Regions from separate parts of the Serinicoccus sp. CUA-874 genome, predicted to be linked through region 3. Evidence: predicted binding sites of a transcription regulator. Region 3 holds the regulator's gene; each other region holds the start of a gene.
What was found. Region 3 encodes LexA, which represses DNA repair genes until DNA is damaged. Its sites were predicted from a motif close to TCGAACANNTGTTCGA; they were not measured.
Positions count from the first base shown of each region.

Region 1 (7,031 bases), on a different contig from region 3:
GAACTTGCCGACCAGCTCCCGCTGCCCGGGCGACTCGATCTGGAAGCAGCCGAGGGTCCGGGTGGACTGGATCAGGGCGAAGGTGTCCGGGTCGTCGAGCGGCACCTGGGTCCGGTCGTCCAGGTCGATCTGCACGCCGTCGACCCGCGCGACCTCGTCCAGGGCGTGCGTCATCGCCGACTGCATCCGGATGCCCAGCACGTCGAGCTTGAGCAGGCCGAGCTCCTCGACGTCGTCCTTGTCGAACTGGCTCATCGGGAAACCCAGCCAGCTGGACTCGACCGGGGTCCGGTCGAGCAGCCCGGTGTCGGACAGGACCACACCGCACGGGTGCATCGCGAGGTGTCGGGGCAGACCGTCCAGCGACTCCACCAGCTCCATGAGCAGCTGCATCCGTGGGGCGTCCAGCCCCTGACGGCGCAGCTCGGGCAGGTCCCGGACCGCTGAGCGCGCGTCCCGGGCGCGGATGTGCGGGAAGGCCTTGGCGATGACGTCGATCTCGCCCGGCGGCATCCCCAGCGTGGCGGCGACGTCCCGCACGGCGTGCCGCACCCGGTAGGTCTCGGTCATCGACACGCAGGTCACCCGCTCGGAGCCGAAGCGTTCCAGGATGCGTTCGTAGAGCTCGGTGCGGCGGGCGGACTCGACGTCGATGTCGATGTCCGGCAGCTGGGCGCGCAGCGGCGAGCAGAAACGCTCCATGAGCAGGCCGTGCTCCAGCGGGTCGACACCGCTGACGCCCAGCAGGTAGGTGACCAGGCTCCCGGCCCCCGACCCGCGGGCGGCCACCCGCACGCCGTTGTCCCGGATCAGGTCGCACACCTGGGCCACCGTGAGGAAGTAGGTCGGGTAGCCCAGGCCGGCGATGACACCCAGCTCGTCCTCGAGCCGCTCGTGGATCCTGCGCCGGGACGAGGCCCCCGCACCGGGATATCGCGTGGTGACGGCCTGCGTGCAACGCTCGGTGAGGACCTGGTGGGCCTGCCCGACGCCCTGCACCCCCAGCACCTCGGGCTCAGGCAGATGGACCGCTCCGATGCCGAGGTCGGACCGGGCGTCCTGGTGGCAGGCCGCGGCCAGCTCCAGCGTCTCCCGCAGCAGCTCCTCGGCGCGGGCCCCCGGCCCGGCGGCGTGCTCGAGCTGGCGGGCCAGCCCGTGCATGGCGGCGGTCGTCGCCAGGTGACCGGCGCTGCTGACCCGGTCCAGGTGGCGCTCGTCGAGCGCCACCCGCCGCCGGGCGGCGTCGAGCACGTCCACCACCCTGGCCTGGTCGGGACGGGCGTGCCGCACCGCGGCCGTGAGCACCGCGGGAATGCCCGCCTCGCGGGCCAGCGCCCAGGTGGCCGTGGCGTGCGCCAGGCTGCCCGGCGTGCCGTCGGGACCGCCGTGGCAGACCACCTCGACCCGCACGGCCCCCGGCGGGAGCAGCCGGGCCCACCCCGTGAGCAGCTGCCTGGCCAGGTCCCGGCGGCGCGCCAGCAGCGCCCTGCCCACGTCGGAGTCCGGGCCGAGCAGCAGCACGACGGGGGCCACCCCGGCCGTGGCGGTCACCGCCCGGGCGATCAGCTCGGGCGTGACCCGGGGCACGGAGCGTTCGCCTGACAGGTGCGTCTGGGTGACCAGACGGCACAGCCTGGCCCACCCCGCCCCTGCCTCGGCGCCACCGCGCTGGCCGCGTGCGAGGAGCACGACCCTCGGTTGCTGGTCGTCGACCAGCGCCCCGCCCTTGACCGGACTGCGGGGGCCACGGCGCTCCGGCCGGGCATCCGGTCCCTCGCCCCACCCGCGGCCGGGAGCCACCCGCCGAAGGTCCTGCTGCTCCTGCTCCCGGAGCCCGGTGACGAACGGGCTGCGGTCGACGCCGGGGTGGCGGGTCTGTCCTCCCGGCCCGGGTGGCGAACCCGCCAGGGCGAGGTCCACCCCCAGCACCGGCGCGATCCCGGCCTCGCCGCAGGCCCGGACGAAGCGCACCGCGCCGTAGAGGCCGTCACGGTCGGTCAGCGCCAACGCCGACTGCCCCAGCTCGGCGGCCCGGGCCACCAGCTCGGCCGGGTGGGACGCGCCGTAGCGCATCGAGGCGCTGGAGGCGACGTGGAGATGGACGAAGTCGTCACCGGCTCCGGCCACCGGGCTCACCCGTGACCCAGCGGGACCAGCTCGGCGTGCACCGGCGCCTCGCACGGCAGGTGCAGCGAGGCCCGCACCAGCTCCAGGAAGCGCTCCCCCGCCCGGACCAGGTCGTCGGCGTCCCGGGCGGTGACGCTGCCGGCACCACGCTCCAGGGCGATCCGTCGCCGACCGGACGCGGCGAAGAACGCGGCCCACTCGGTCAGCTCCGGCGCGACCGAGGGCAGCACCTCCCAGACGCTGCGCGGGCGGCTGCGCGGCACCGGTGTCGTGCGGGCGGCCAGCAACGCCGCCCCGGCCCGCAGCGCGGCCAGGTGGGCACAGGTGTAGCGCTCGGCGGCGGTGCCGCTGTGGCACGCCTCCAGGAGCACCCCCCGCGAGCGCTCCAGCAGGTCCAGCACGGCCCCGGCCGTGACCCCCGTCTCGATGACCGTCATCTCGTCGTCCTCTCCGTCGTCCTTCGTCGTCTGGCTTCGTCGTCTGGCTTCGTCGTCTGGCTGCGTCGTTCGTGCTTCGTCGTGCTCGTGCCCTCGTCGCGCGCTCCTGGCTCCGGCCGGCCTCGTCAGTCGGCGACCCGTTCCAGCCACCACCGGCCGCCCTGCACCAGGTCGTAGACCCCCGTCCCGGACGCCTTCCCGGCACCGGCCTCCACCCGCCAGACCACCCGCTCCAGCTCTGTCGCGCCGGTGCTCCCACCCGCCGGGTCCGCCGAGGCCCGGGCGTCCTCCCGCCCGTCCTCGCCACGCCACCACGGCACCCGCTGGGTCCATCGGCTCAGCACCGCGCGCACGAGGTGCACCCGTCCCCGCCAGAGGAAGACGGTGGGGACCTGCGGGCACCCGCCGTCGGGGTCCGGCGCCACGGCCCCCTCCAGCCGGATCCCGTGCTCGCCCGCGGCGCCGGTCCTCACCTCGACCAGCTCCTGATAGCTCCTGCTCATGCTGCTCCTCCTCGCGGACGACGGGGCGACCGATCGGTCACGGGACGACCCATGGATCGAACTTGTGTTCGATACGTGGAGACAAATGTACGACTCGCCCCCGACAGACTCAACCCCTCCCCGTGGCGCTTGTGGACAACTTCTGCGCCCACCCGGGCACCCGCAGCACCATGGATCCGTCGGCAGGTCCGGGTCGTAGGAGGGGGCGACCCGGACCGCCCGGCGCAGCGGCTAGGCTCGGGGGCAGGGCGACCCGCCGGGCCTACCGCCCTTCCGGCCCACCCATCGGCCACCCGGTCAGGCACAGGAGGACTCGCGATGCACGTCCTGGACGGCGTGGACCTCCGCCCCCGCGTGCAGCAGGCCCTGGACGAGCACCTCGTGCGGCAGCGCGAGGTGCTCGCCGGGCTCGGCCCCCCGATGACCCCCCTGGTGGACGCCGTCGCCGACCTCCTCTCCGGCGGGAAACGGCTCCGGGCGGCGTTCCTCTACTGGGGATGGCGCGCCCTGGGGCAGCCGGACGGCCCCGGGGTGGTCCGCGCCGCCAGCGCGATGGAGATCTTCCAGGCGGCAGCGCTCCTGCACGACGACGTCATGGACAACAGCGACCTGCGCCGTGGCCGGCCCGCGGCGCACCGCACCTTCGGCACGTGGCACCAGCAGCAGGGGTGGTCCGGGGACGCGCAGCGCTTCGGTCACGCGGCGGCGATCCTGGCCGGCGACCTCTGTCTCAACTGGACCGACGAGGCCTTCGCGACGAGCGGGCTGCCGGCCGCCGCCCTGCAGCGCGCCCGGCCCGAGTTCGACCGGATGCGCACCCAGCTCATGGGCGGCCAGTTCCTCGACATCCTCGAGGGGGCACGCGGGTGGCGCGACCTCGATCTCGCCGCACGGCTGGAGCGGTGCCGCACCGTCATCCGGCACAAGAGCGCCCGCTACTCCGTCGAGCAGCCCCTTCTCATCGGCGCGGACGCCGCCGGCGCCTCCGCGGTGACCCGCGCGGGCCTGGCCCGCTACGGGGCTGCGCTCGGCGAGGCCTTCCAGCTCCGCGACGACGTCCTCGGCGTCTTCGGCGACCCCGGGCAGACCGGCAAGCCCGCCGGTGACGACCTCCGCGAGGGCAAGCACACCGTGCTCGTCGCGTATGCCCTCGCCCACGCCGATCCCGACGGGGTCGCCCTGGTCGAGGCGTCCCTCGGCGACCCGGACCTCGACGAGGAGGCGGTGCAGTCCCTGCGCGAGGTGCTCGTCCGGTCCACCGCCCTGCGGCGCACCGAGGAGCTGATCAGCGACGGCGCCGACCGGGCGCTGCAGGCCCTCGACCAGACCCCCGGCCTCACCGACGAGGGGACGCAGGCGCTGCGCGACCTCGTCGGCGTGTGCACCGACCGCGCCGTCTGACCGGCTCTCCCCGACGGACCTAGAAGGCCTCCTCCTGGGCGCGGCGTCGCACCTCGGTCTTCGCCCCGGCGTGCAGGGAGGCGATCGCGCTGCCGCCCGGCAGCGTGTCGTCCGGGGCGTGGAGCCAGGCGACGATCTCCTCGTCGCTGTGCCCGCCGTCGCCGAGCACCGTGATGGTGCCGCGCAACGTCGGCAGCGGACCGTCGTCGACGAAGAAGGTGGCGGGGATCATCACCACCCGGTCCGGGCCGCGACGCACCCCCACCACGTCCCGCTCCTGCAGCCACCGCCGCACCGCCTGCAGCGTCGCGCCGGTGCGCTCCATCACGTCCGGGACAGTCAGCCACTCTGGAACTACATCGGTGTCACTTAGCACAGGGCCAGTGAACCACATGCAGCGACACGCCGGGACAGTGGCGTGATCGGCAGCGGCCGAGTACTGTCCCTTGTGCCCCACTGGTCGCGATGTCCCCGTCGACCACGACGGCCACAGCAGTCCCTGCCCCCTCACCCGCCACTCTCGGAGGAGCACGACGTGAGCCCTCTCTTCGCCGCACTGCCGCCCGGAGACCTGCCCACCCACGCCTACGTCGCGCCCACCGGCGTGCACGCCACCGCTCCCCTCGCCGTCCTCCCGGCGACGCGGGAGACCACCCATACCGTGACCGCAGGCGACACGGTCTACGACATCGCGGCCCGCTACGACGTGAGCCCGCGCGCGCTCGTCCGTGCCAACTCCCTGCCCGACGGCGGCCGCTGGATCATGCCCGGCGCCCGGCTGCGCATACCGGTCGGCGGAGACACCGACGTCGCACCCGCCGCGTCGGCCCCGGCACCCTCGTCCGGGAGCGAGAAGGGCGGCAGCGCCTCCTCCAGCGGCGCCTCCTCGGGCGGCACGGTCACGGTCCGCGGCGGTGACACCCTCACCGACATCGCCGCCCGGCACGGGGTGAGCGTGGCCGACATCGCCCGCGCCAACGACCTGCAGGACACCCGCCTCATCTACCCCGGTCAGGAGCTCAGGCTGGGCGGCGCGGCACCGGAGGCGGACCGCAGCCGCCCCGAGCCCCTCGACCGGCCCTACGACGAGACGACCATCGGTGACCACCGCGCCGGCGAGGCGGTGCCGGACACCTTCCTGCACTACCGCTACGGCGACGGGATCGCCCGGTCGGCCGCCGCCAACCGCGACTACCTGGCGGGGACGGAGGTCCCGAGCCGCGCGGCCGTGCGCGACCTCATCGTGCGGACGAGCGAGCGCCACGGGGTCGACCCGACCCTCATGCTGGCCCTGTCCTACCAGGAGTCGGGCTGGAACCACCGGGCCGTCTCGCCGGCCAACGCGATCGGTGCGATGCAGGTGATCCCCAGCTCCGGGCAGTGGGCCTCCGGCCTGGTGGGGCGCGAGCTCAACCTGCTCGACCCGGAGGACAACGTGACCGCCGGTGTCGTCATCATGCGCACCCTCCTGCGGTCCGCCGACACCACCGACGAGGCGATCGGCGGCTACTACCAGGGCCTGGCGAGCGTGCGCCAGCACGGTCTGTTCGCCGACACCCGGCAGTACGTCCGCAACATCACGTACGTCCAGACGACCCTCTGAGCGCCCTCGAGGCGGCATACCCGGGCCGGTCACGTCCCACGGTCCGGCCGCCCCGCTCCGTAGACTCGGCACGTGAGTGCCCCGACCCCCACCCTCCACGACCGCGTCATCGACGGTCGTTACCAGGTGGAGGCCGAGCTCGCCCGCGGGGGGATGGCGACGGTCTACCGGGCCCGGGACCTGCGGCTGGACCGGCCGGTGGCGCTCAAGGTGATGCGCCCGGACCTGGCCGATGACGACTCCTTCGTCCGGCGGTTCGTCGCCGAGGCACGCGCCGCCGCCCGGCTCTCCCACCCGCACGTGGTCGGGGTCTACGACCAGGGTGAGGACGGGGACCTCGTCTTCCTCGCCATGGAGCTCGTCGAGGGGCCGACGCTGCGCGACGTCGTCAGCGACCACGCACCGCTGTCGACGCGACGGGCCATGGCGCTCCTGCTCCCGGTGGCCGAGGCGCTCGCGGAGGCCCACCGGCACGGGCTCGTCCACCGCGACATCAAGCCCGAGAACGTCCTGCTGGCCGGTGGCCGCGAGAGCGGGGTCAAGGTCGCGGACTTCGGTCTCGCCCGGGCGGTCTCGGCGGCCGGCCAGCGGGCGACCACCGAGATGCTGTGGGGCACCGCCGCCTATCTCGCGCCGGAGCAGGTGGAGCACGGGGCCGTCGACGCCCGGGCCGACGTGTATGCCGTCGGCCTGCTGCTCTTCGAGCTGGTCACCGGGCGCAAGGCCTTCCCCGGCGGCGATCCGCTGCGGGTCGCCTACGAGCACGTGCACGGCGCGGTGCCGCGGGCCGGCGACGTCGTGCCCGGCCTGCCCGAGCCGGTGGAGGAGCTGATCCTGCGGGTCGCCGCCACCGACCCGGCGGACCGCCCCCAGGACGCGTCGGCGCTCCTGGTGCAGCTGCGGGCCGTCGTCCGCGAGCTCTCCGACACCGAGCTGGACCGGGTCCCCGCAGCGCCGCAG
Region 1 is NZ_MKJZ01000039.1:118,605-125,635, reverse strand. It holds partial or broken gene BJF80_RS17315 (DNA polymerase III subunit alpha) at 1-2,073, opposite strand, end outside; gene BJF80_RS17310 (SAV_6107 family HEPN domain-containing protein) at 2,133-2,564, opposite strand; gene BJF80_RS18630 (DUF6504 family protein) at 2,690-3,067, opposite strand; gene BJF80_RS17300 (polyprenyl synthetase family protein) at 3,386-4,468, shown strand; gene BJF80_RS17295 (Rv2175c family DNA-binding protein) at 4,488-4,793, opposite strand; gene BJF80_RS17290 (lytic transglycosylase) at 5,004-6,071, shown strand; gene pknB (Stk1 family PASTA domain-containing Ser/Thr kinase) at 6,144-7,031, shown strand, end outside.
Region 1: a site for LexA is predicted at 3,124-3,139, ahead of BJF80_RS18630 (DUF6504 family protein). Genes of this name have one in related genera too.

Region 2 (7,031 bases), on a different contig from region 3:
CTGCTGCGCGACGCGGCCCACGCCGGCGTCGCCCTGGTGACCGGGCGTGGTCGACGGTCCGTCCGGCTGGCCGACCCGGTCGAGCTCTCGCTCGACCTCACGAGGGACTCCGACGCGGCCATCACCCTGGCCCCGGTCGTGGACCTGCCCGGCACCACCGCGCCGCCGCAGCTGGTCGGTGACCCCGGCCACGGGCTGGCTGCCGGGGACGAGCACGGGATGGTGCTCGCACCGCTGACCCGTCCGCTCAGCAAGGCGGTCACCACCCTGCTCGGCCAGGCCGGGCGGCTGCGGGTTCCGGCGGCGGACTCCGAGCGCTTCCTCACGGCATACTCCCCCGCCCTGCGCCGCCACACCACCCTCACCTCCAGCGACGGCAGCGTCCTCATCCCCGAGGTCCGCCCGCCGCACCTCGGGCTGACGGTCACCTTCGAGCCCGGGCACCTCACCCGGCTCCGCTGGACGTTCCGGTATGCCGTCGGCCAGGTCACCCACGACGTCCCCCTGCTCCCGCCGCGCAATTCCCAGGACCACCACGCCGGCTCCCCCCAGCCCGTGGTCCGCGACCCCGACCGCGAGGAGGCGCTGCTCTCCAGCCTCGACATCCTCGACGGGGCGCCCGGGCTGCGCATCCCCCTGCCTGGCAAGGCGCGCCTCGGTGTGGTCCTGGAGCCCGAGCTCACCGGCTGGGCCACCGTGCAGTTCGCCCGCGACGTCCTCCCGGCGCTGCAGGAACGGGACGACATCGACGTCACCCTCGTCGGCGAGCCCCTGTCCTACGCCGAGGTCGAGGACGGCCCGGTCGTGCAGGTGTCCACCCGGGACCTCGGGCCGGAAGACGGCCCGGATGACGCCGAGACGAGAGAGGCCGGCGTCAACGGCGACCGCGACTGGTTCGGCCTGGGCCTCAGCGTCCGGGCAGGTGACCAGGAGGTACCGCTGCGCGACCTGCTCACCGCCCTGACCCGCGACGAGGAGGTGCTGCTGCTCCCGGACGGGTCGTGGTTCCGGCTGGACACCGACGAGCTGCGCGCCCTGCACCGGCTGGTCCAGGAGGCCCTGGCCCTCCACGACGGCGCCGACGACGGCGACGGCCTGCGGATCAACCGCTACCAGGCCGGGCTCTGGGAGGAGCTCGTCGCCCTCGGCGTGGTCACCGAGCAGAGCGAGCGCTGGCAGCGCACCGTGGGGGCCCTGCTGGCCCTCGAGGAGCTGCCGCACCCGGACCCACCGGGCACCGTCGAGGCGACGCTGCGCGACTACCAGCTGGACGGCTACCGGTGGTTGTCCTTCCTGCTCGACCACGACCTCGGCGGGATCCTCGCCGACGACATGGGGCTCGGCAAGACCCTGCAGGTCCTCACCGCCGCCGAGCGGCTGCGGGCCGAGGGCCGGCTGAGCCCGGAGAAGCCGCTGCTCGTCGTCGCGCCGACGAGCGTCCTCGCCACGTGGCAGCGCGAGGCGGCGCGGTTCACCCCGCACCTGGACGTGATGGCGCTCACCCAGACCACGCGCCGCACGGGGCGACCCCTGGACGACCTGGTGGCGGGCGCCCACGTGGTGGTCACGTCATACACCCTGCTGCGGATCGAGGAGGAGCACCTGGTGGAGCGTGCCTGGGGCGGGGTGGTCCTCGACGAGGCTCAGGCGGTCAAGAACCACCGGTCGCGGACCTACCAGGTCGCCCGGCGGCTGCGGGCGCCGGTGAAGATCGCGGTCACCGGGACGCCGCTCGAGAACTCGCTCATGGACCTGTGGGCGCTGCTGTCCATCGTCGCGCCCGGGCTGTTCAGCTCCCCGGAGCGCTTCAGCACCGTCTTCCGCCGACCCATCGAGTCGGGGACCGCTCCCGAGCTGCTGGACACGCTGCGCCGCCGCATCCGCCCCCTCGTGCTGCGCCGGACCAAGGAGTCGGTGGCGGCCGACCTGCCCCCGAAGATCGAGCAGGTCGTCTCGGTGCCGCTGAACCCCGCCCACCGGCGCATCTACGACACCCACCTGCAGCGCGAGCGGCAGCGCATCCTCGGCCTGCTGGACGACGTCGACCGGCACCGGATCGCGATCCTCGCCGCGCTCACGAAGCTGCGCCAGCTCAGCCTCGACGTCCACCTCGTGGTGCCCGACGCCCCGGCCTCCGCCCGACCCAGCAAGGTCGACGCCCTGCTGGAGCAGGTGGTCGAGCTCGCCGCCGAGGGGCACCGGTGCCTGGTCTTCAGCCAGTTCACCCGCTTCCTGCGGGTGGTCCGGGACCGCCTGCAGGCCGAGGGCATCGAGCACGTCTACCTCGACGGACGCACCCGGGACCGGCCGCGCCGCATCGCGCAGTTCACCGACGGGGACGCGCCGGTCTTCCTCATCAGCCTCAAGGCCGGCGGCTCCGGGCTCACGCTCACCGAGGCCGACTACGTCTTCGTGCTCGACCCGTGGTGGAACCCTGCCGTCGAGGCGCAGGCTGTCGACCGCACCCACCGCATCGGTCAGGACAAGACGGTGATGGTCTACCGGCTGGTCGCGGAGGACACCATCGAGGAGAAGGTCGTCGCGCTGCAGGAGCACAAGCGGGAGCTCTTCGACAAGGTCGTCGACGCCGGTGGCGCCCTGGGCGCGCCCCTGAGCGCCGAGGACATCCGCGGGCTGCTGGACGTCCCGGCCGGGCTCACGTCCTGACCAGGCTGCCGGCCCGGCGCGTTGCGGGGTCGGAAGGCATCACGTGGCAGGGTCGGGACGCGGCGTAGAAGCTGACGAGCGTGGCCTCGGGGGGTCGGTCCCACGTCCTCGCCGCCGACTCGACGGCGCGGGGATGACGCGGTCGGGCCGCTCCCGGTTCTCAGCGAGGTGCACTGTCGCAGGAGGAGGGTCTGTCAGACCTGACTCGTACACTTGTTCGCATGAGGGGTAGCTGGGGTGGTGAGACGGCCGGTGGTCAGGCCGACGGTGCGGCGGCGGTCGTGGCCGAGCTTGCCGGTGTCCTCGAGCGGTCGGTGACGGCGTTGGCGTCGCCGGCGCTGTTGCAGGAGCGTGAGCTCGGTGAGGTGCTGGGCGCTGGACGGGGTGGCGGCGCGGACGCACGCGTTGCTGGTGGCGGTGGTCCGGGAGGGACTGAGCCGGGGGTTGCACCAGGAGGCCGGGTTCTCCGACGTGGACTGGGTGAGACTGGTATGCCCCGGGCTGGCGTCGCGGGCCGCGGTCGAGATCGCGCTGGTCGCCCGCGCCGCCCAGCAGCGCGTGCACGTCCCGTTGGCGGACGCCGTCCAGGACGGGACGGTACCGGTGCACCGCGCGGCGCAGGTCCTGCGCGCGTTGATGAGGATCCGCCCGGCCCTCGGGGAGGCCGAGTACGCCCAGGCCACCGACCTGCTGACCGTCGCCGCCGCGAGCAAGGAGTTCGACGAGAAGGACCTGGCCCGGATCACGTCCAAGCTGGTCGCGACCTGCCTGTCCGAGAAGGAACAGATCGCCCGGGCCCAGGCCAGGCATGAGCTGCGGGACGTGCACGAGTCGTCGTTGGCGGACGGGTCGCTGCGCCGGTTCGTGGTGACCGTGGGCGACGACGCCGACTACGAGACCATCCGCGCGGTGCTCATGTCACCTCTGGCCGCGCCGACACCGCCGAAGGGTGCGGGCGAGGACGGCGCGCAGGGCGGCGACCCCGCACAGGGTGGTGTCCCGGGGGGCGGGGTCCGAGGCGACGGCACGCAGGTCGAGGGTGTCCAGGGAGGCGGCATCGACGATGGTGGTCTCTCGGTGGCCGAGCTGGACCTGCGGACGGCGGGTCAGCGGCGCTACGACGCGTTCATGACGGTCTTCCGGCGTGGTGTCGCCGGCACGCAGGGGCAGCCCACGACTCCGAAGGCGCAGGTCATGGTGACGATCGGGCTGCAGGAGCTGCGCGGTGCCCTGGGCGGTGCCGGGCACACCGTGCACGAGGGGGCGATCCCGGCGCACCAGGTGCGGCAGCTGGCGTGCGAGGCCGACATCATCCCCGCCGTGCTCGGCGAGAAGGGACAGATCCTGGACCTGGGTCGGGCGAAGCGGTTGGTCACCCCGGGTCAGCGGCGGGCGTTGGCGCACCGCGACGGCGGGTGCACCTTCCCCGGGTGCCACGTGCCCGCGACCTGGTGCGACGCGCACCACATCGTGCACTGGGCCCGCGGCGGCCCCTCGGACCTGGGCAACTACGCCCTCCTCTGCCCCCGCCACCACACCTGGGTCCACCAGCACGACACCACCGCCGACGTCGACACCACCGGTGTCCGATGGAGACTGCGATGACCCCGCCCCACACCCGGCCCCCCAAGGGCCGGGCCACCGGCCTGCGCCCGGTCGATGACGTGGGACGCCGACGAGGCGGCGGCGTGAGCCGCTGTGGGAGCCCGGCCAAGGACACGGCGTGAGCCGCGGTGAGAGCCCGGCTCAGGCCCGGAGCCGCGACGTGAACCGGGCGAAGGGCCGGTCCAGATGCCGCGCCATGTGGTGTGCGACCGCATACCCTGACCTCGTGCCGGACGACTTCCTCATCGCCCACAACCCCGAGGACGGCTCGCGGCTGCCGTACCTGTTGCGCATCCCCCTCGGGCCGGACGGCGTCGTGCTCAAGGCGAAAGAGACGTGGCCGCGGACCGGAAAGGTCTACTGCCACCGCGCGACCGGATGGCCGAGCGAGCCCGACCTCGTGGAACGCGTGCCGACCCGATCCTGCGTGCGCCGCGGCGCCAGCATCGACCTCGTCCTCGACCGTGGCCGTGAGAACCGCTCGCAGTTCGTCCTGACCCGAGCCCGCGGCCGCGAGGCGGTCTTCTGGCAGACCGCGCGCACCGCCAAGCAGGCACGCCCCGCGGTCAGTCTCCCCACGCGCGCGGCTCAGGCATCCCCACCCTCGAGATCATCATCGACAGCCACGAGCGGTATGCCTGGACCTTCGACCACCAGCAGGTCACCACCCGCCGCGAAGGGCCTCCCCGCGGGCGACTACGCGATCGAGGTCGCCGGCCGGGTCGCCGCGTCGGTCGAGCGCAAGAGCCTCGTCGACCTCGTCTCCACCCTGACCACCGGCAAGATGCGCTACCTGCTCGCCGACCTCTCATCACTCCCCACCGCGGCCGTCGTCGTCGAGGACCGATACTCCGCCGTCTTCAAGCTCGACCGCGTCCGCCCCGCCGTCGTCGCCGACGCGCTCGGCGAGTGCCAGGCCCGCTTCCCCACCGTCCCCATCATCTTCTGCGAGACCCGGGCCCTCGCCCAGGAGTGGACCTACCGCTTCCTCGCCGCCGCCCTCGCCCACGCCGGCGAGGAGACCCACGTCGAGACCGAGGCCACACCTCTCACCTCCGCGCGTGCCGCCAGCCCCGGCGAGGTGCGCCAGTGGGCACGCGAGCACGGGTATGCCGTGTCCGACCGCGGGCGCATCCCACGCGAGATCCGCGAGGCATTCGACGCACGGCGGTAGAGCAGCGCCGAGGCCTTCCCAGCGTAGACATTCCTCGCTACTCTTCCCTTGTCCGACGTCGGAATCCATGACGCCGACGGGACATTCTTGGAGAGGACCAGGGGAATGTCATATCCACATGTACCGGACGAAACAACCGGACCGCAGGGCCAGTGGGCCGATCCACACCAACCGCAGTCACCGGCAGCACAGCCGCCCGCCGCGCAGCAGCATGCCTGGGGGCCGCCGCCCGGAATGCACTACCCCATGAAGGTGCAATCGCGTAACCCCGTCTTGTACGCCTTGGCGTCCGCCCTCATCGCGGGCCTCGGCACCATGCTGGGTGGGCGCGTCGGCCGGGGGATCCTCATCCTGTGCACGGTCGCCTTCTTCGGCATCGCCATGTTGATCCCCTTCATCGGATGGCTGCTGTTCCCTGTGTGGCTGGCTGCGTGGGCGTTCTCCATCTACGACGGTTATGCCACCGCGCGCTCCTGGAACACGCGACACGGCATCATCAGCTGAGGGAACCGTCCACCACGCTGGGCGGAGGGCGCCGAGTCGGACCCGGCCCCCGCCGTCTCAGCAAGCGGCATACCCCGCCTCCTCCTAGCGTGAGGGCATGAGCACCCCCCACACCCCCCGCCCCGTCTCCCTCGTCGCAGGAGGCTCCCGCGGCCTCGGGCTCCTGGTCGCCCAGGAGCTCGCCCAGCGCGGCTACGACGTCGCGGTCTGCGCCCGCCACCTCGAGGAGACCCGGCGCGGCGCCGAGATCGCCGAGTCCCGCGCGCGGGACGAGGCCGGGGACGACGCTGGCCGGGTCGTCGCCTTCGAGTGCGACGTCGCCGACCGGGAGGCCGTCCAGGCCTGGGTGGCGCAGGTCGAGAGCGACCTGGGGCCGGTCGAGGTCGCCATCCACGTCGCCGGCATCATCCAGGTCGGCCCGGCCGAGACGATGACCTTCCACCACTTCGACCAGGCCCTCGGCACCATGCTCCTGGGCCCGCTCAACACGCTCTGGTCGGTGCTGCCCGGCATGCGCGAGCGCGGCCACGGCAGGCTCGGCGTGGTCTCCAGCATCGGCGGCGTCGTCGCCCCGCCGCACCTGCTGCCCTATTCCACTGCCAAGTTCGGCGCCACCGGCCTCACCCAGGGCCTGGCCAGCGAGCTGGCCGGCACCGGGGTCACCGCCACGACGATCGTGCCCGGCCTCATGCGCACCGGCTCGCACGAGAACGCGCAGTTCACCGGAGACCGCGCGGCGGAGTATGCCTGGTTCGCCCCGGCCGCCTCGCTCCCCCTGCTGTCGATGGACGCCGAGCGCGCGGCGCACCGGATGGTCGACGGGGTCCTCGCCGGCCGCCCCATGGTCGTCCTCACCCCGCTGGCCAAGATCGGTATGCGCGTGCACGGCCTCATGCCCGCCACCACCGTCCGCGTCATGGGCCTGACCTCGCGGCTGCTGCCCAGCGCCCCCGCAGACCGCGACGCGGCCCGCCCGGTGACCGGGCGGACCGCGGCGCAGCAGCTGGGGTCCGACGTGGTGAGCCGGCTCACCACCCTGGGCCGCCGGGCCGCGGAGCGTTTCAACCAGCGCGGCCCGGGC
Region 2 is NZ_MKJZ01000034.1:108,031-115,061, reverse strand. It holds gene BJF80_RS11365 (DEAD/DEAH box helicase) at 1-2,667, shown strand, start outside; gene BJF80_RS11360 (HNH endonuclease signature motif containing protein) at 3,028-4,272, shown strand; gene BJF80_RS20875 (hypothetical protein) at 4,269-4,394, shown strand; gene BJF80_RS11355 (Lsr2 family DNA-binding protein) at 4,499-5,446, shown strand; gene BJF80_RS11350 (hypothetical protein) at 5,693-5,950, shown strand; gene BJF80_RS11345 (SDR family NAD(P)-dependent oxidoreductase) at 6,048-7,031, shown strand, end outside.
Region 2: a site for LexA is predicted at 2,873-2,888, ahead of BJF80_RS11360 (HNH endonuclease signature motif containing protein). Genes of this name have one in related genera too.

Region 3 (7,031 bases):
CCCGACCGTGGGAGCTGGCCGAGACCGCCTACGAGGGCTCGGACCTCGGCGTGACCGAGACGCTCTTCGCCGTCTCCAACGGCTACCTCGGGCTCCGCGGCAACGTCGAGGAGGGTCGCGACACCTACGCCCACGGCACCTTCGTCAACGGCTTCCACGAGACCTGGCCGATCCGGCACGCCGAGGAGGCCTTCGGGCTGGCACGCGTCGGGCAGACCATCGTCAACGTCCCGGACCCGAAGACCATCAAGCTCTACGTCGACGACGAGCCGCTACTGCTCTCGACCGCGGACCTGGAGCACTACGAGCGGACCCTCGACTTCCGGGCCGGGCTGCTGCGCCGCTCGGTCGTGTGGCGCACCAGCGCCGGCAAACGGGTCAAGATCACCTCCTCCCGGATGGCCAGCGTGGTCGAGCGGCACCTGGCCGTCATGACCTTCGAGGTCGAGATGCTCGACGGTCACGCCGCCCTCGACATCTCCAGCCAGATCCTCAACCGCCAGGACGGCTCGGACGAGTACCACGTCACCAGCGCCGCCATGGGCGAGGGCGTCGACCCGCGCACGGCCGAGTCCTTCGAGCACCGGGTGCTCGACCCGGTGCTCGCCGACACCAGCGGGTCCCGGCTGCTGCTGGGCTACCGCTGCCACAACTCCGGCATGACGCTGGCGACGATGGCGCACCACTTTGTCGAGACCGACAACACCTGGACCGAGCAGACCTCGGTCACCGGCGACCTGGCCAAGCACGTCATCCGGGTCGAGGCTGCCGAGGGCCGCCCGGTGCGGCTGGAGAAGCTCGTCGCGGTGCATACCTCCCGCGGCGTCCCGCCCCGCGAGCTCGCCGACCGGTGCTCGCGCACGCTGGACCGCGCCACCCAGCGTGGGGTGCCGGCGCTGCAGCAGGAGCAGGCCGGGGTCTGGGCACGTTTCTGGGAGGAGTCGGACGTCGAGCTGCCGGAGCAGCCCGAGCTGCAGCAGGCCGTCCGGTGGAACCTCTACCAGCTCGGGCAGGCCTCGCTCCGGGCCGGCTCGCACGGCATCGCGGCCAAGGGGCTCACCGGCTCCGGCTACGGCGGCCACTACTTCTGGGACACCGAGTGCTACGTCCTGCCCTTCCTCGTCTACACCCACCCGCAGGCCGCCCGCAACGCGCTGCGGTTCCGGCACGGGATGCTCGAGGCGGCGCGCCGCAGGGCCGCCGAGATGGCGCAGTACGGCGCCCTGTTCCCCTGGCGCACCATCAACGGCGAGGAGGCCTCGGCCTACTTCGCCGCGGGCACGGCGCAGTACCACATCAACGCGGACGTGGCCTACGCCCTGATGAAGTACTCCCGGGCCACGGGCGACGACCAGTTCCTGCTCGACCAGGGCGTCGACATGCTCGTCGAGACGGCCCGCCTCTGGGCCGACCTGGGCTTCTGGCAGGCCAACGGCAACCGGCAGTTCCACATCCACGCCGTGACCGGCCCGGACGAGTACACCACGATCGTCAACGACAACCTCTTCACCAACGTCATGGCCCAACTCAACCTGCGTGCCGCGGTGGAGGCGGTGCGCCGGCTCCAGGTCGCCGACCCGTGCCAGTTCGCCCGCGCCGTGGCGCGCCTCGACCTGGGCGACCACGAGGTCGAGGCGTGGCAACGGGCGGCCGACGGCATGCACATCCCGTTCGACGAGGAGACCGGCGTCCACCCGCAGGACAGCCACTTCCTCGAGCGCGAGGTCTGGGACCTCGACGCGACCCCCGCGGACAAGCGGCCGCTGCTCCTCAACTACCACCCGCTGGTCATCTACCGCTACCAGGTGCTCAAGCAGGCGGACGTCGTCCTCGCCCTCTACCTCGCCGGCGACGCGTTCACCGCGGAGGAGAAGCTCACCGACTTCGCCTACTACGACCCCATCACCACGGGCGACTCCACCCTCTCCGCGGTCGTGCAGTCGATCGTCGCGGCCGAGGTGGGCTACCACGACCTCGCGCTGCGCTACTTCTACGCCGCCCTCTTCGTCGACCTGGACGACCGCCACGGCAACGCGAGCGACGGGGTCCACGTCGCCTCGACGGGCGGCGTGTGGAGCGCGCTGGCCGCCGGCTTCGGGGGCATGCGCGACCACGGTGGCGTCCTGTCGCTCGACCCGCGGCTCCCGGCCTCGTGGCCCGGGCTCACGTGGCGTATGCGGTGGCACGGCTCCCGCCTGCGCGTCACCGTCGAGCAGGAGCAGGTCAGGCTCATCGTCGAGGTGGGCGACCCCGTCACCCTCGAGGTCCGCGGCGAGCAGGTGCAGGTGGCCGACGAGGAGGTCACCGTCCCCCTGGACGGCCACGGGTTGCGACGTGACGGCGCCCCCATCTCGGAGGCGGTGTCCACCGCCAGCATCCCGACCGACCGCAGCAAGGGTATGCCGGGCCGGCCGACCGGCGTGGTCCCGCACAGCTGGCCGGAGGAGGAGTGGGACTCCACCGGGCCGGTCCCCCGCGTCCGCGTGGGCTCAGAACCCGAGGCTCCGGGCCGCACGACGGAGTGACTCGGCTCCGGCCTCCAGCCCGGCCTGCTCCTCCCCGGAGAGGGTGGGCGCCAGCGGGCGCTCGGCGCCCCCGGCGCCCACGACGGTCGGGATCGACAGGCAGACGTCCTTCAGCCCCAGCGTCCCGGAGAGCAGGGTGGAGACCGGCAGCACCTGCCGCTCGTCCCGCAGCACGGACCCGATGATCTGGCTGGCCGAGGCGCCGATGGCGTAGTTGGTCGCCCCCTTGCCGGCGATGATCTCGTACGCGGCGTGCACCACGTCGTGGGCCATCTGCTCCCGCTGCTCGGCGGTGGTGAGCTCGGTGATCGGCACGGCGCCGACCGTCGCGCTGCTCCATAGCGGGACCTCGGAGTCCCCGTGCTCGCCGACGATGTAGGCATGCACGCTCTGCACCGCCACGTCGCAGGCCTGAGCCACCAGCCCGCGCAGCCGGGCGGAGTCGAGGACGGTGCCGGAGCCGAACAGCCGGGCCGGGGGCAGGTCGGTGACCTTCTGCGCGACGTAGGTGATGACGTCCACGGGGTTGGTCACCATGACGAAGGTCGCATCCGGTGCCGCCTCCACCAGGCGCGGCATGAGATCGACCATGAGCCGGGTCGTGGAGGCGGCCAGGTCGAGCCGGCTCTGGCCGGGCTGCTGCTTGGCGCCGGCGGTCACGGCCACGACGTCGGCGCCGGCGCACACCGAGACGTCCTCTGACCCGTCGACGTGCGCCGCCGGCATGAACTGCAGGCCCTGTCGCAGGTCGAGCGTCTCCGCCCGGACCTTCTCAGCGTCGATGTCGTGCAGGACGACGTGCCGGGCGACCCCCCTCAGGAGGAGCGCGTAGGCGAGGGTCGAACCGACCGAGCCCGCTCCGACGATGGCCACCTTGGGTCCCGAGATGCTGTCCGTCACCGGTCCATCATGCAGTCCCGGGCCGTCGGCGCCGTCGCGGGATTGGCCCTGCAGCCCGGGGTGTGGTCGACTACTGGACATGAGTGAGCCCACCGACCTCCCCTTCCAGGACGACGAGCGTCGGCCGGAGTCCCTCTACGAGGGTGAGCGACCGGTGGAGAACCGCGCGGACCGTGGCGGTGCCGATCCGGCACCTCGGCAGGACGACCCGCAGGCGACCAATGGCGGATCGACCCCAGGCACCACCCGCCTCGGCCAGCTGTCCGAGCCCGAGGAGACGGAGACCGACGTGCTCGCCGCCCGGGTCACCGGGCCGGAGGACCACGGGGGCATGACCCGCCTCTGGCGCGCCACCATGGACCTGCCGCACTGGTGGTTCGTGGCCGTCGGCGACGCCGGGTCCGAGTCCCCCGCCGCCGCGCAGATCGATGGCCAGATGATGCTGCTGACCTTCACCAGTGCCGAGCGCGCCCGGCACTTCGCCGTGCAGAACGAGATGGTCGCGCCGGAAGAGGACCTCCGGGCGATCGCCCTGCCTCCGCAGGAGCTCGTGGACACCGCGCGGGCCTACCAGGACGCCGGCATCGCGGGCCTGATGTTCGACCCGCACCTGTCGGGCTACTTCATGCCGACCGACCAGCTCGGCATCGTCTGGGACGCCGTGCACGAGGCCGGCCCGCAGACCGACTGAGCCGCAGGCTCACCACAGCTCGCGCCGGTCTCCCCTCCGGTCAGCGCCCGGGGATGACGAGCTCCTGACCCGCCGCCACCGACGTGGTGCTCAGGCTGTTGGCCCGCTGGATGCTGGTGATCGCCTGGCTCAGCGGCACCTCCGGCAACTCCTGCGCCGCGATCTCGGACAGCGTGCTGCCCTCCTCCACCACGATCGAGGAGCTGGCGCCGGCCGGTCCGAGCAGCCCGAGCATGGACCATGCCACGAGCGCGACCACGAGGCTCGTCGTCGTGGTCAGCGCCAGCCGGCCCCGCCGCGTCAGCCGCAGGTGTCGAGCCGGCTCCACACGCCGTGCCCGTGCACTCCGGAACTGCGACCCGTCGCCGGAGCGGCCGCGGGCCGACGGCGTCGGCACCAGCCGCAAGTGACCTCGGGCTGCCCCACGCGGACGCGGGACCGGCAGCGGGCTCAGGATGTCGTGCGCGATGGCGGTGCTCATGCTGTTCACCTTCCTCGTGGCGGTGCGGGTCGGACGCGTGTCCGATCGCACGTCTGTTTCATTGATAGCACATGCGTCCGACGCTGTCGACACGCCACCCGAACAGGTGTTTGCCTTGGCCTGGCGCCGGGCGTAGCCTGTGCTCATGTCAGCAACTCAAGCACCCACCACTGACATACCCTCTGACCAGGCATGATGCCGAGACGCCGGGGCACAGCACCACAGCAGCCGCGGCGCGACGAGGGTGGGGCCCGCACGAGGGGATGGAGATCATGGCCACAATCCACGAGATGCCGGATCGCGACGGTGGCGCCGCGCTGACCAACCGTCAGCGCCGGGTCCTCGACGTCATCCGCGACTCGGTCGACCACCGGGGTTACCCGCCGAGCCTGCGGGAGATCGGTGACGCCGTCGGCCTCACCTCACCCAGCTCGGTGGCCCACCAGCTCAAGACGCTCGAGCGCAAGGGCTACCTGCGCCGCGACCCGCACCGCCCGCGGGCGATCGAGGTCGTGCACCCGGGCAGCGAGGGCTCGGGATACCGGCGCCGCGACGCCGAGGCCGGCCCGACACCCACCGAGGTCCACGACGAGACCGGCATCGGTGACGCCCGCCCCCAGCCGTCCTACGTCCCCATGGTCGGCCGCATCGCGGCGGGCGGCCCGATCCTCGCCGAGGAGGCCGTCGAGGACGTCTTCCCGCTCCCGCGGCAGATCGTGGGCGACGGGGAGCTGTTCCTGCTCAAGGTCGTGGGCGACTCCATGATCGACGCCGCGATCTGCGACGGCGACTGGGTCGTCGTGCGCCGCCAGCCCACGGCGGTCAACGGGGAGATCGTCGCCGCGATGCTCGACAACGAGGCCACCGTCAAGACCTACCGCCACCGGGACGGCAAGACCTGGCTCATCCCCCACAACCCTTCCTACGAGCCGATCGACGGCGACCACGCCGTGATCCTCGGCAAGGTCACCGCGGTCCTGCGTCGGGTCTGAGGCCACCTCCCCGACGCGACACCGGGTGCCACTGCACCCGACACCGACCGCGGCGTCGGTCCCCGGCCCCTCCATCCTCTCCGGGGGCCGACGCCGCAACTCCTGCGCTCAGCCCGAGGGGGCCGGCCCCTCGTCCACGGAGTAGTAGTCGTAGAGCTGCTCCTCCTCGTCCTCGGTCAGGTGCCCGTCGCACGGGATGTCCGGTGCGTCCTTGATCATCGCGAGGGGGTAGGGCACCTGGATGCGGCCGCCCTGGATCGTGGCGTTGGACACCGGGCAGAAGACCTTGCGCCCGCCGAACCACCCGGTCCGGACCGACACCCACGCCGGGCTCCCCGTGCCGTTGTCGAGGTAGACCTGGCACATCCCGCCGACCTTGTGCCCGTCCTGGTCGACGACCTCGGCGTCGTACATCTCACCCAGCTGCTCGTAGGTGACCACAGCGACCTCCTCGCCGGCGGCCCGTCCGGACCGTCCTCGCCCAGCCTAACCACCGAGGTCGGCGACCAGCGCCGGCAGCACGTCACCGACCAGGGCATCGACCCCCACCGTCGTCTCGGCGTCGCCCCGCGTGCCGCCCCGGGTGACCACGGCGACGGGTATGCCCTCGCGCGCCGCTCGTCGGACGAACCGGTAGCCGCTCATCACCTGCAGCGAGGAGCCGAGCACGAGCAGGGTGCGGGCCTGCTCGACGAAGGTGTAGGCCCGCGCCACGACCTCCTTGTCCACCGAGCCGCCGAAGAAGACGACGTCGGGCTTGAGCCGGTCCTGCCCGCAGACCAGGCACCGGGGCGTGCGGAAGCGTTCCACCTGGGCCTCGGGCAGCGCGACGTCGCCGTCCGGGCGCACCGGCGAGGTGGCGTCGACCACGGCCAGGAACCCGGGGTTGGCCTCGGCGAGCCAGTCCTGCACCTGGGCGCGGGTCGTCACCTCCCCGCAGTCCAGGCACACCACGCGGGAGAGGGTGCCGTGCAGCTCCAGGACCCGTCGGCTGCCGGCCTGCTGGTGCAGCCCGTCGACGTTCTGCGTGATGACGTGACGGACCAGGCCAAGCCGCTCCAGGTCGGCGACCGCGCGGTGCGCGGCGTTGGGCCGTGCGGCCTCGAAACGGGTCCAGCCGACGTAGGCCCGGGCCCAGTAGCGCCGTCGCGCGTCCGCCGACCCGACGAACTCCCCGTGCTGCATCGGTTGCACCCGACGGGTCCCGTCCGGTCCGCGGTAGTCCGGGATGCCGCTGGCCGTCGACATCCCCGCCCCGGTGAGCGCCACCACCCCACCGGCCCTCACCAGCTCCCGGAGCCGGGCATACCTCCCCGGCTCCACCGACGTCTGCGCGGGCAGCGTGAGCGCGCTGTCGAGCGGCCCGACCGCGCTCACCGGGCCCCCTCGCGCGGCAGCGTCAGCACGAAGCGGGTCTGGCCCCGTCGGGACTCCACCCTGAC
Region 3 is NZ_MKJZ01000037.1:13,946-20,976, forward strand. It holds gene BJF80_RS14730 (glycoside hydrolase family 65 protein) at 1-2,525, shown strand, start outside; gene BJF80_RS14735 (L-lactate dehydrogenase) at 2,490-3,425, opposite strand; gene BJF80_RS14740 (hypothetical protein) at 3,505-4,116, shown strand; gene BJF80_RS14745 (LysM peptidoglycan-binding domain-containing protein) at 4,157-4,597, opposite strand; gene lexA (transcriptional repressor LexA) at 4,870-5,589, shown strand; gene BJF80_RS14755 (PRC-barrel domain-containing protein) at 5,698-6,030, opposite strand; gene BJF80_RS14760 (NAD-dependent protein deacetylase) at 6,076-6,966, opposite strand; gene BJF80_RS14765 (sensor histidine kinase) at 6,963-7,031, opposite strand, start outside.

Region 4 (7,031 bases), on a different contig from region 3:
GAGCGCCACGAAGGCCGGGTCGGTGCCGCGCGGGAAGGTCGCCGCGATCCGGGCCGCGGTGCGGTAGCGGTCGTCCCCGGCCCAGCGCACGACGCCGCCGGAGGCATACTGCCGGGCCTGCCGCACGACGGTGTCGGTGACAGCGCCGCCGCCGCCGAGCACGACGATCTCGCGCGGCTGCAGGCGCCGCAGCGCGCTGATCGTGGTGCTCGGCAGACCTTCCGGTCGCGTCAGCAGCAGCGGTGCCTGCTGCCCGTTGGCGACCGCGGCCCCGGCGAGCGCGTCGGGGAAGTCCCGACCGCTGGCCAGCAGCACCCGGTCCACCCCGCTCGGGTAGTAGCCCGCGAGCGCGGCGGCGGTGCCGTAGCGGTCGGTCCCCGCCACCCGGTCGACCCGGCCGGTGCGGGCATACCCACGCAGGTCGCGCAGCACGCCGCCCGAGACGGCGTCGGTGCCGCCGAGGACGACGAGCCGGTCGGGGCGGAGCCGCTCGAGGGCACGGGTGGTGGCGCCGGGCAGCCGGTCGTGGCGGGTCAGCAGCAGCGGGGCGTCGTAGACCCCGGCGCGGGCCGACGCCGCCAGCGCGTCCGGGTAGTCCTGCCCGGAGACGACGTAGACGACGCCCACCCCGGGGCTCCACTGCTCGGCGACGCGCGCGGCGGTGCCGTAGCGGTCGGTGCCGCTGAGGCGCACCGGTTTCGTCGGGGTCGGCGCCGCCCCCGCGAAGGTGAAGTAGTCCGATGACAGTCCCTCGGACCACGTCGGCCAGTAGCGGGAGAGCATGAGGCCGGTCCCGGTGGCGTGCGCGTAGGTGTAGGCACCGCCGGAGGTGAAGCCCTCCACCCGGGCGGTGAGGATGCGGCCGCCCCACGCGCCGACCCCGTCCCGGGTGAGCACCTGGACCCGCTCGACGCGATGGATGCCGTAGCGCTGCTGCAGCGCGGTCCGGGGCAGCGACGCGCTCCACCGGTGCCGGGGGTTGGCGGGCGTCGCGTCGTAGGGGTCCTTCTGCGCGCGCAGGTAGTCGTGCCCGTTGCCGGCGGCGATGGTCTGGCCGCCGGTCGAGGCGGAGTACATCGTGGTCGCCAGCCGCCGGCTGCGGGAAGGCGAAGGTCAGCACCTCACCGGCGGTGTCGTCGACGGCGGCGTTGTTGGCGGAGTACTCGTAGGAGAGGAGGGAACCGTCGCCGCGGCGCACGCCACGACCGCGGTAGGCCTGGCACGCGGTGGAGTCGCAGATGTCGTAGTAGGAGGTGCTCGCGCTGCGGCGGGCGTAGGTGCGCGCGGCCACGGACTGCGCCCGCAGCGCCTCGGGGTGGAAGGACGGACCCATCTCGGCGGCCACGACCGAGCGCAGGTAGTGCTGCTCGGGCAGGTGGTTGACGGTGGCCAGGGCCGAGCTGCCGTGGTGGGTCGCGGTGAGGGCGCCGCGGTAGACCCGTAGCTGCCGCCGGGCAGGTAGAGGTCGACCGTCCCCTCTTGCGAGGAGGAGAAGGTGACCGGGCAGCGGCGGGGCATGCCCGAGGGCCACCAGGAGGACCAGGTGGAACCGTCATACCCCTCGAGCACGCAGGACGTCGCCGAGGAGGTCGTCGCGCGCACCCGCCACTGGCTGCGTCCGGAGGGCAGGGCGTAGGTGCGGCTGCCCGGGGCGGCAGAGACCCGCAGGCCGGAGCGGTGCGCCACCCGGGTGACCCCGTCGCCGTCGATGGTGATGCCCACCGAGATGTCCTGGGCGGACCAGGTCTCCAGCCGGGTGCCGGGGTAGTAGAAGTCGACGATCTCCTCGTGCGACAGGCCCTCGAGGCCCGCGCCGTGGGCCCCCCACTGCGACATGCCGATCCGGTGGCCGTAGCCGCCGCCGGTGATGTCGTAGCTGCCGTCGGCGGGCACCGGGTAGACCTCCGAGCCCGGCACCGGCGCCGGGAGCACGTCGTCGGTGGTGACGACCGTGGTCTCGCCCAGGTCCTCGGCGCTCTCCGGCTCGGGCGCGGCCTGCGCCTGCTGGGCCCAGGGGAGCGAGCTGCCGGACGCAGGGTCCGCGAGGTCGGGCTCGGGCGCTGCGGGGCTGGCGGACGCGGGGGCACTCGTGAGGGACACCACGAGTGCGAGCGCGAGCCCTGCGACGGAGTGACGTCGCACGATGACTCCTCGTCGAGTGGGGTGGTCGAGCAGGGACCGGCCCGAGCCACCCTCACTATGCGGCACCCGGGGGTGGTGGGACAAGAGTGAGGCGGGGGGTATGCCCGGGCCCGGGTCAGCCGGGCGGCAGCTGCATCAGCAGCAGGTCGGGGGCGCCCTCCGGCACCCAGTCCGGCCGGATCCCCCCGATGTGCGCGCCCGGATCTGCACCTCACGAGGGTCCCCTGGCATGCGGGTAACCTAGGGCGTCGATCCCTGCCGCCCGCGTCGAGGTCCCGAGGGACCTGTGCGAGCGGCATACCCCGAGACGACGGATGCGAGGACACCGGATGAGTGGTCACTCCAAGTGGGCGACGACCAAGCACAAGAAGGCCGCGATCGACGCCAAGCGCGGCAAGCTCTTCGCCAAGCTCATCAAGAACATCGAGGTCGCCGCGCGCATGGGTGGGGGAGACCCGACCGGCAACCCGACGCTCTACGACGCCATCCAGAAGGCCAAGAAGAGCTCGGTCCCCAACGACAACATCGACCGGGCCGTCAAGCGCGGCTCCGGCGCGGAGGCGGGCGGCGCGAGCTACGAGGCCCTGGTCTACGAGGGGTATGCCCCCGGCGGGGTCGCGCTCTACATCGAGTGCCTCACCGACAACAAGAACCGCGCCGTCATGGAGGTCCGCACCGCGCTCACCCGAAACGGCGGCTCGATGGCCGACAGCGGCTCGGTGGCCTACCTCTTCGAGCGCAAGGGCCAGGTCGTGGTGCCCAAGGAGCAGGAGAGCGGCGAGACCGGCGAGGACGCGCTGCTGGAGATCGTGCTGGAGTCCGGGGCCGAGGAGGTCGAGGACCTCGGCGAGTCCTTCGAGGTCATCTCCGAGGCCGGTGACGTCGTGGCGGTGCGCACCGCGCTGCAGGAGGCGGGCATGGACTACGACTCGGCCGAGGTGACCTTCGTGCCGAGCATGCAGGTGCCGCTGGACGTCGACGGCGCCAAGAAGGTCATCCGGGTCGTGGACGCGCTCGAGGACTGCGACGACGTGCAGAACGTCTACTCCAACGCCGACATCTCCGACGAGGTCCTGGCGCAGCTCGACGAGGCCGAGTAGTCCCGAGCGGCGCGAGCTTGACTGCTCGGAGCAGAAAGGACCCCGAGCGCAGCGAGGTCCACGCTGTCTCCGATGGTGTGTCGCGGCCGGGGACCGGCGACGAGGCTGTGTAGCGTGGAGTCCGAACATCTGTCCACACCTTCGGAACGGGAGCGGAATGCGCGTGCTCGGCGTCGACCCCGGCCTGACCCGGTGCGGTCTGGGGGTGGTCGAGGGGCTCCCCGGGCGCCAGCTGCGGCTCGTCGAGGTCGGTGTGGTGCGGACACCGCCGAGCGACGACCCGGCGGAGCGGCTGCTCACCCTGCAGACCGAGCTGGACGAGTGGTTCGCCCGGACCCGCCCGGAGGCAGTAGCCGTGGAGCGGGTCTTCGCCAGCACGCGCAACAGCAGCATCATGGGCGTGGCGCAGGCCTCGGCGCTGCCGCTGCTGGCCGCCGCCCGGCTGGGGCTCCCGGTCGTGCTGCACACGCCGTCGGAGGTCAAGGCCGCGGTCACCGGCAACGGCCGGGCCGACAAGGGCCAGGTGACGCGCATGGTCACCCGGATCCTCACCCTGGAGCAGGCGCCCCGACCGGCCGACGCCGCCGACGCGCTGGCGCTGGCCATCTGCCACCTGTGGCGCGGGGGATCGCAGGCTCGCCTGGAGGGTGAGGCCGGTGGCTCCGACCGCTTGAAGGACGCCGAGCGCGCAGCAGCGAAGGCGCGGCCCAACCGGCTGGCCCAGCTCCACGACGAGCACCGCACGGCGGCCCGGTCCGCTGCCGCCCGGGCCTCGGCCCGCGCTGGCGGTCGCGTCACCAGCACCGTCACCACCGCCACCAGCAGCAGGAGGAACCCCCGGTGATCGCCTCGGTCCGCGGCACGGTCCGCCACGTCGGCCTCGACCACCTCGTCGTCGAGGTCGGGGGCGTGGGGCTGCTCGTGCACACCACCCCCGAGACCGCCGCCGGGGCGAGCAGCGGCCAGGAGGTCTCGCTCGAGACGACCCTCGTCGTCCGCGAGGAGTCGCTGACGGTCTACGGCTTCGACGGCTCGGACGCCAAGGCGATCTTCGAGCAGGTGCAGACGGTCAGCGGCGTGGGGCCACGGCTCGCGCTGGCGATGCTCTCGGTCCACTCGCCCGACGACGTCCGCGCGGCGATCGCCCAGGGCGACCTCGTCGCGCTGATTAAGGTGCCCGGCATCGGCAAGAAGTCGGCCGAGCGGCTGGTGCTGGAGCTCAAGGACAAGATCCTGGCGGTCGGCGTCGACCCGGCTCTGCCGCAGCGGGCCGCCGGGACTGTCGCCTCCGCGGACGACGCCGTGCAGAGCCAGGTGCGGGAGGCGCTGCAGGGTCTCGGCTGGACGGCCAAGCAGGCCGACGGCGCACTCGCCACCGTGACGAAGGACGAGGCGCCCGCCGACGTCGCCGCGCTGCTGCGCGCGGCCCTCCGGGAGCTGGGCCGGTGACCGAGGCGGCCGGTCGGCGCGACGACGCCTCCGACGACGACCGCCCGTCCGAGGACGGCTCCTACGAGGTCGAGGTGCCGGAGGAGGCGTTCACCGGGGCCGAGCGGGTGGTCGATGCCGCCGGGACCGACGAGGAGCGGCGGATCGAGGCGGCCCTGCGCCCGCGGCGGCTGGCGGAGTTCCCCGGCCAGCGGCGGGTGCGCGACCAGCTCGGGCTCGTGCTCGAGGCGGCCCGGCGTCGCGGCAGCCCGCCGGACCACGTGCTGCTGTCCGGGCCGCCCGGCCTGGGCAAGACGACGCTCGCGATGATCATCGCCGGCGAGCTGGAGCAGCCGATCCGGATCACCAGCGGCCCGGCCATCCAGCACGCCGGGGACCTCGCCGCCGTGCTGTCGTCCCTGGTCGAGGGAGAGGTGCTCTTCCTCGACGAGATCCACCGGATGTCGCGGCCGGCCGAGGAGATGCTCTACCTCGCGATGGAGGACTTCCGGGTCGACGTCATCGTCGGCAAGGGTCCGGGCGCGACCGCCATCCCGCTGGAGCTGCCGCCGTTCACCGTGGTCGGCGCGACCACCCGGGCCGGGCTGCTCCCGGCGCCGCTGCGGGACCGCTTCGGCTTCACCGGGCACCTGGACTACTACGCCACCGAGGACCTCGTGGCGATCCTGCACCGCAACGCCGCGCTGCTGGAGATCGAGGCGGACGACCCCGGCATCACCCAGATCGCCTCCCGCTCCCGCGGCACCCCCCGCATCGCCAACCGGTTGCTCCGGCGGGTGCGGGACTGGGCGCAGGTGCACGGCCAGGACGTCGTCGACGAGCCGGCCGCCCGCGCGGCGCTGGCGCTCTTCGACGTCGACGAGCTTGGCCTGGACCGGCTGGACCGGGCCGTCCTCGATGCGCTCTGCACCCGGTTCGGCGGGGGCCCGGTGGGGCTGTCGACGCTCGCGGTCGCGGTGGGCGAGGAGCCGGACACCGTGGAGACGGTGGCCGAGCCCTACCTCGTGCGCGAGGGCTTCATGGTGCGCACCCCTCGCGGCCGCGCCGCGAGCCCGGCCGCCTGGTCCCACCTGGGCCTCACCCCGCCCGCCGGCGCCGGTGGCGGCGTCCCCGGCAGCACCGGCGGCCGCTTCGGCGCCGACGACGACCCGCCGGAGACGCTCCCGCTCGGCGACTGACCGTGGAAGTCCTGCCGGGGCAAGATCTCCCCGGTCGGCGGGTATGCCAGCAGCGGTGCTGACCGTGGAAGTCCTGCCGGGGCAAGATCTCCCCGGTCGGCGGGCATACCGGCAGTGGTGCTGACCGTGGAAGTCCTGCTGGGGCGTGCATTCGCCGGTCGGTGGGTATGCCGGCAGCGCTACTGACCGTGGAAGTCCTGCCATGGCGCGACTTTCCGGGTCGGTGAGCCTACGGGGGATGGGCCAGGGCGGCGGATCGGGTGGCGGGGACACGGCATACCGGCCTCTTTGGTGGCCCCAGCGGACTCACCTAGACTGCCCCGGGTGCCTGCCGCGCGCCTGGGCGCGGGCGGCGGGACGACGGCGTCGCACCCGGCGCCCCACGAGACACGCTTTCGAAGGGTCACTCCATGACACTGGCGACCGGCTCCGCTGCGGGCGCGGGGGGCTCCGGCCTCACGCTGCTCATCCTGGCACTGCCGATCATCTTCCTGCTGTTCCTCATGTTCAACCAGCGGCGGCGTGCCCGCTCGGTGAACGAGGCGCAGAGCCAGCTGCAGCCGGGCCAGGAGGTGATGACCACCTCGGGGATGTTCGGCGTGATCCGCGCCGTCGAGGCCGAGGTCATCCACCTCGAGGCTGGGGGAGTGGTGCTGCGGTTCCAGCGGCGGGCCATCCTGCCGATGTCGATGGTCGGCTCCCTGGGCGGCCGGCCCGGCCCGGCCGCCACCGACCAGGGCGACGGCGGCCCCGCCGACGGCGACACCCCGACCGACACCGACGGTCCGACCCGATGACGACCTCGACCCCGGCGCCCCGCCGGGACGAGGACCTGCCCGGAGCGGGTGAGGCGAGCGGTCGCGACAGCGCCGCTCCGGCGGCGGTCGCCGGTCCGGGGGCCAGCGCAGCGCCCGCATCCGGGGCCCGCTGCGCACCCTGCTCAGCCTCCTCGTGATCACCGTGCTGCTCTTCGGCGGCATCGGCGCGGCGCGGCTGTGGGCGGAGCCACCGGCCTCGTTGACACCGCAGCTCGGCCTGGACCTCGCCGGTGGCCGCCAGATCGTCATGGAGCCACTCACCGAGGACGGCACCAACGTCTCCGCCGAGCAGCTCGACCAGGCCATCGACATCATCCGTCGTCGCGTCGACGGCGGTGGCGTCA
Region 4 is NZ_MKJZ01000035.1:212,264-219,294, reverse strand. It holds gene BJF80_RS13360 (cell wall-binding repeat-containing protein) at 1-1,077, opposite strand, end outside; partial or broken gene BJF80_RS21650 (SpoIID/LytB domain-containing protein) at 1,169-1,345, opposite strand; gene BJF80_RS13345 (YebC/PmpR family DNA-binding transcriptional regulator) at 2,472-3,242, shown strand; gene ruvC (crossover junction endodeoxyribonuclease RuvC) at 3,400-4,086, shown strand; gene ruvA (Holliday junction branch migration protein RuvA) at 4,083-4,691, shown strand; gene ruvB (Holliday junction branch migration DNA helicase RuvB) at 4,766-5,869, shown strand; gene BJF80_RS13325 (preprotein translocase subunit YajC) at 6,280-6,666, shown strand; gene secD (protein translocase subunit SecD) at 6,821-7,031, shown strand, end outside.
Region 4: a site for LexA is predicted at 3,364-3,379, ahead of ruvC (crossover junction endodeoxyribonuclease RuvC). Genes of this name have one in related genera too.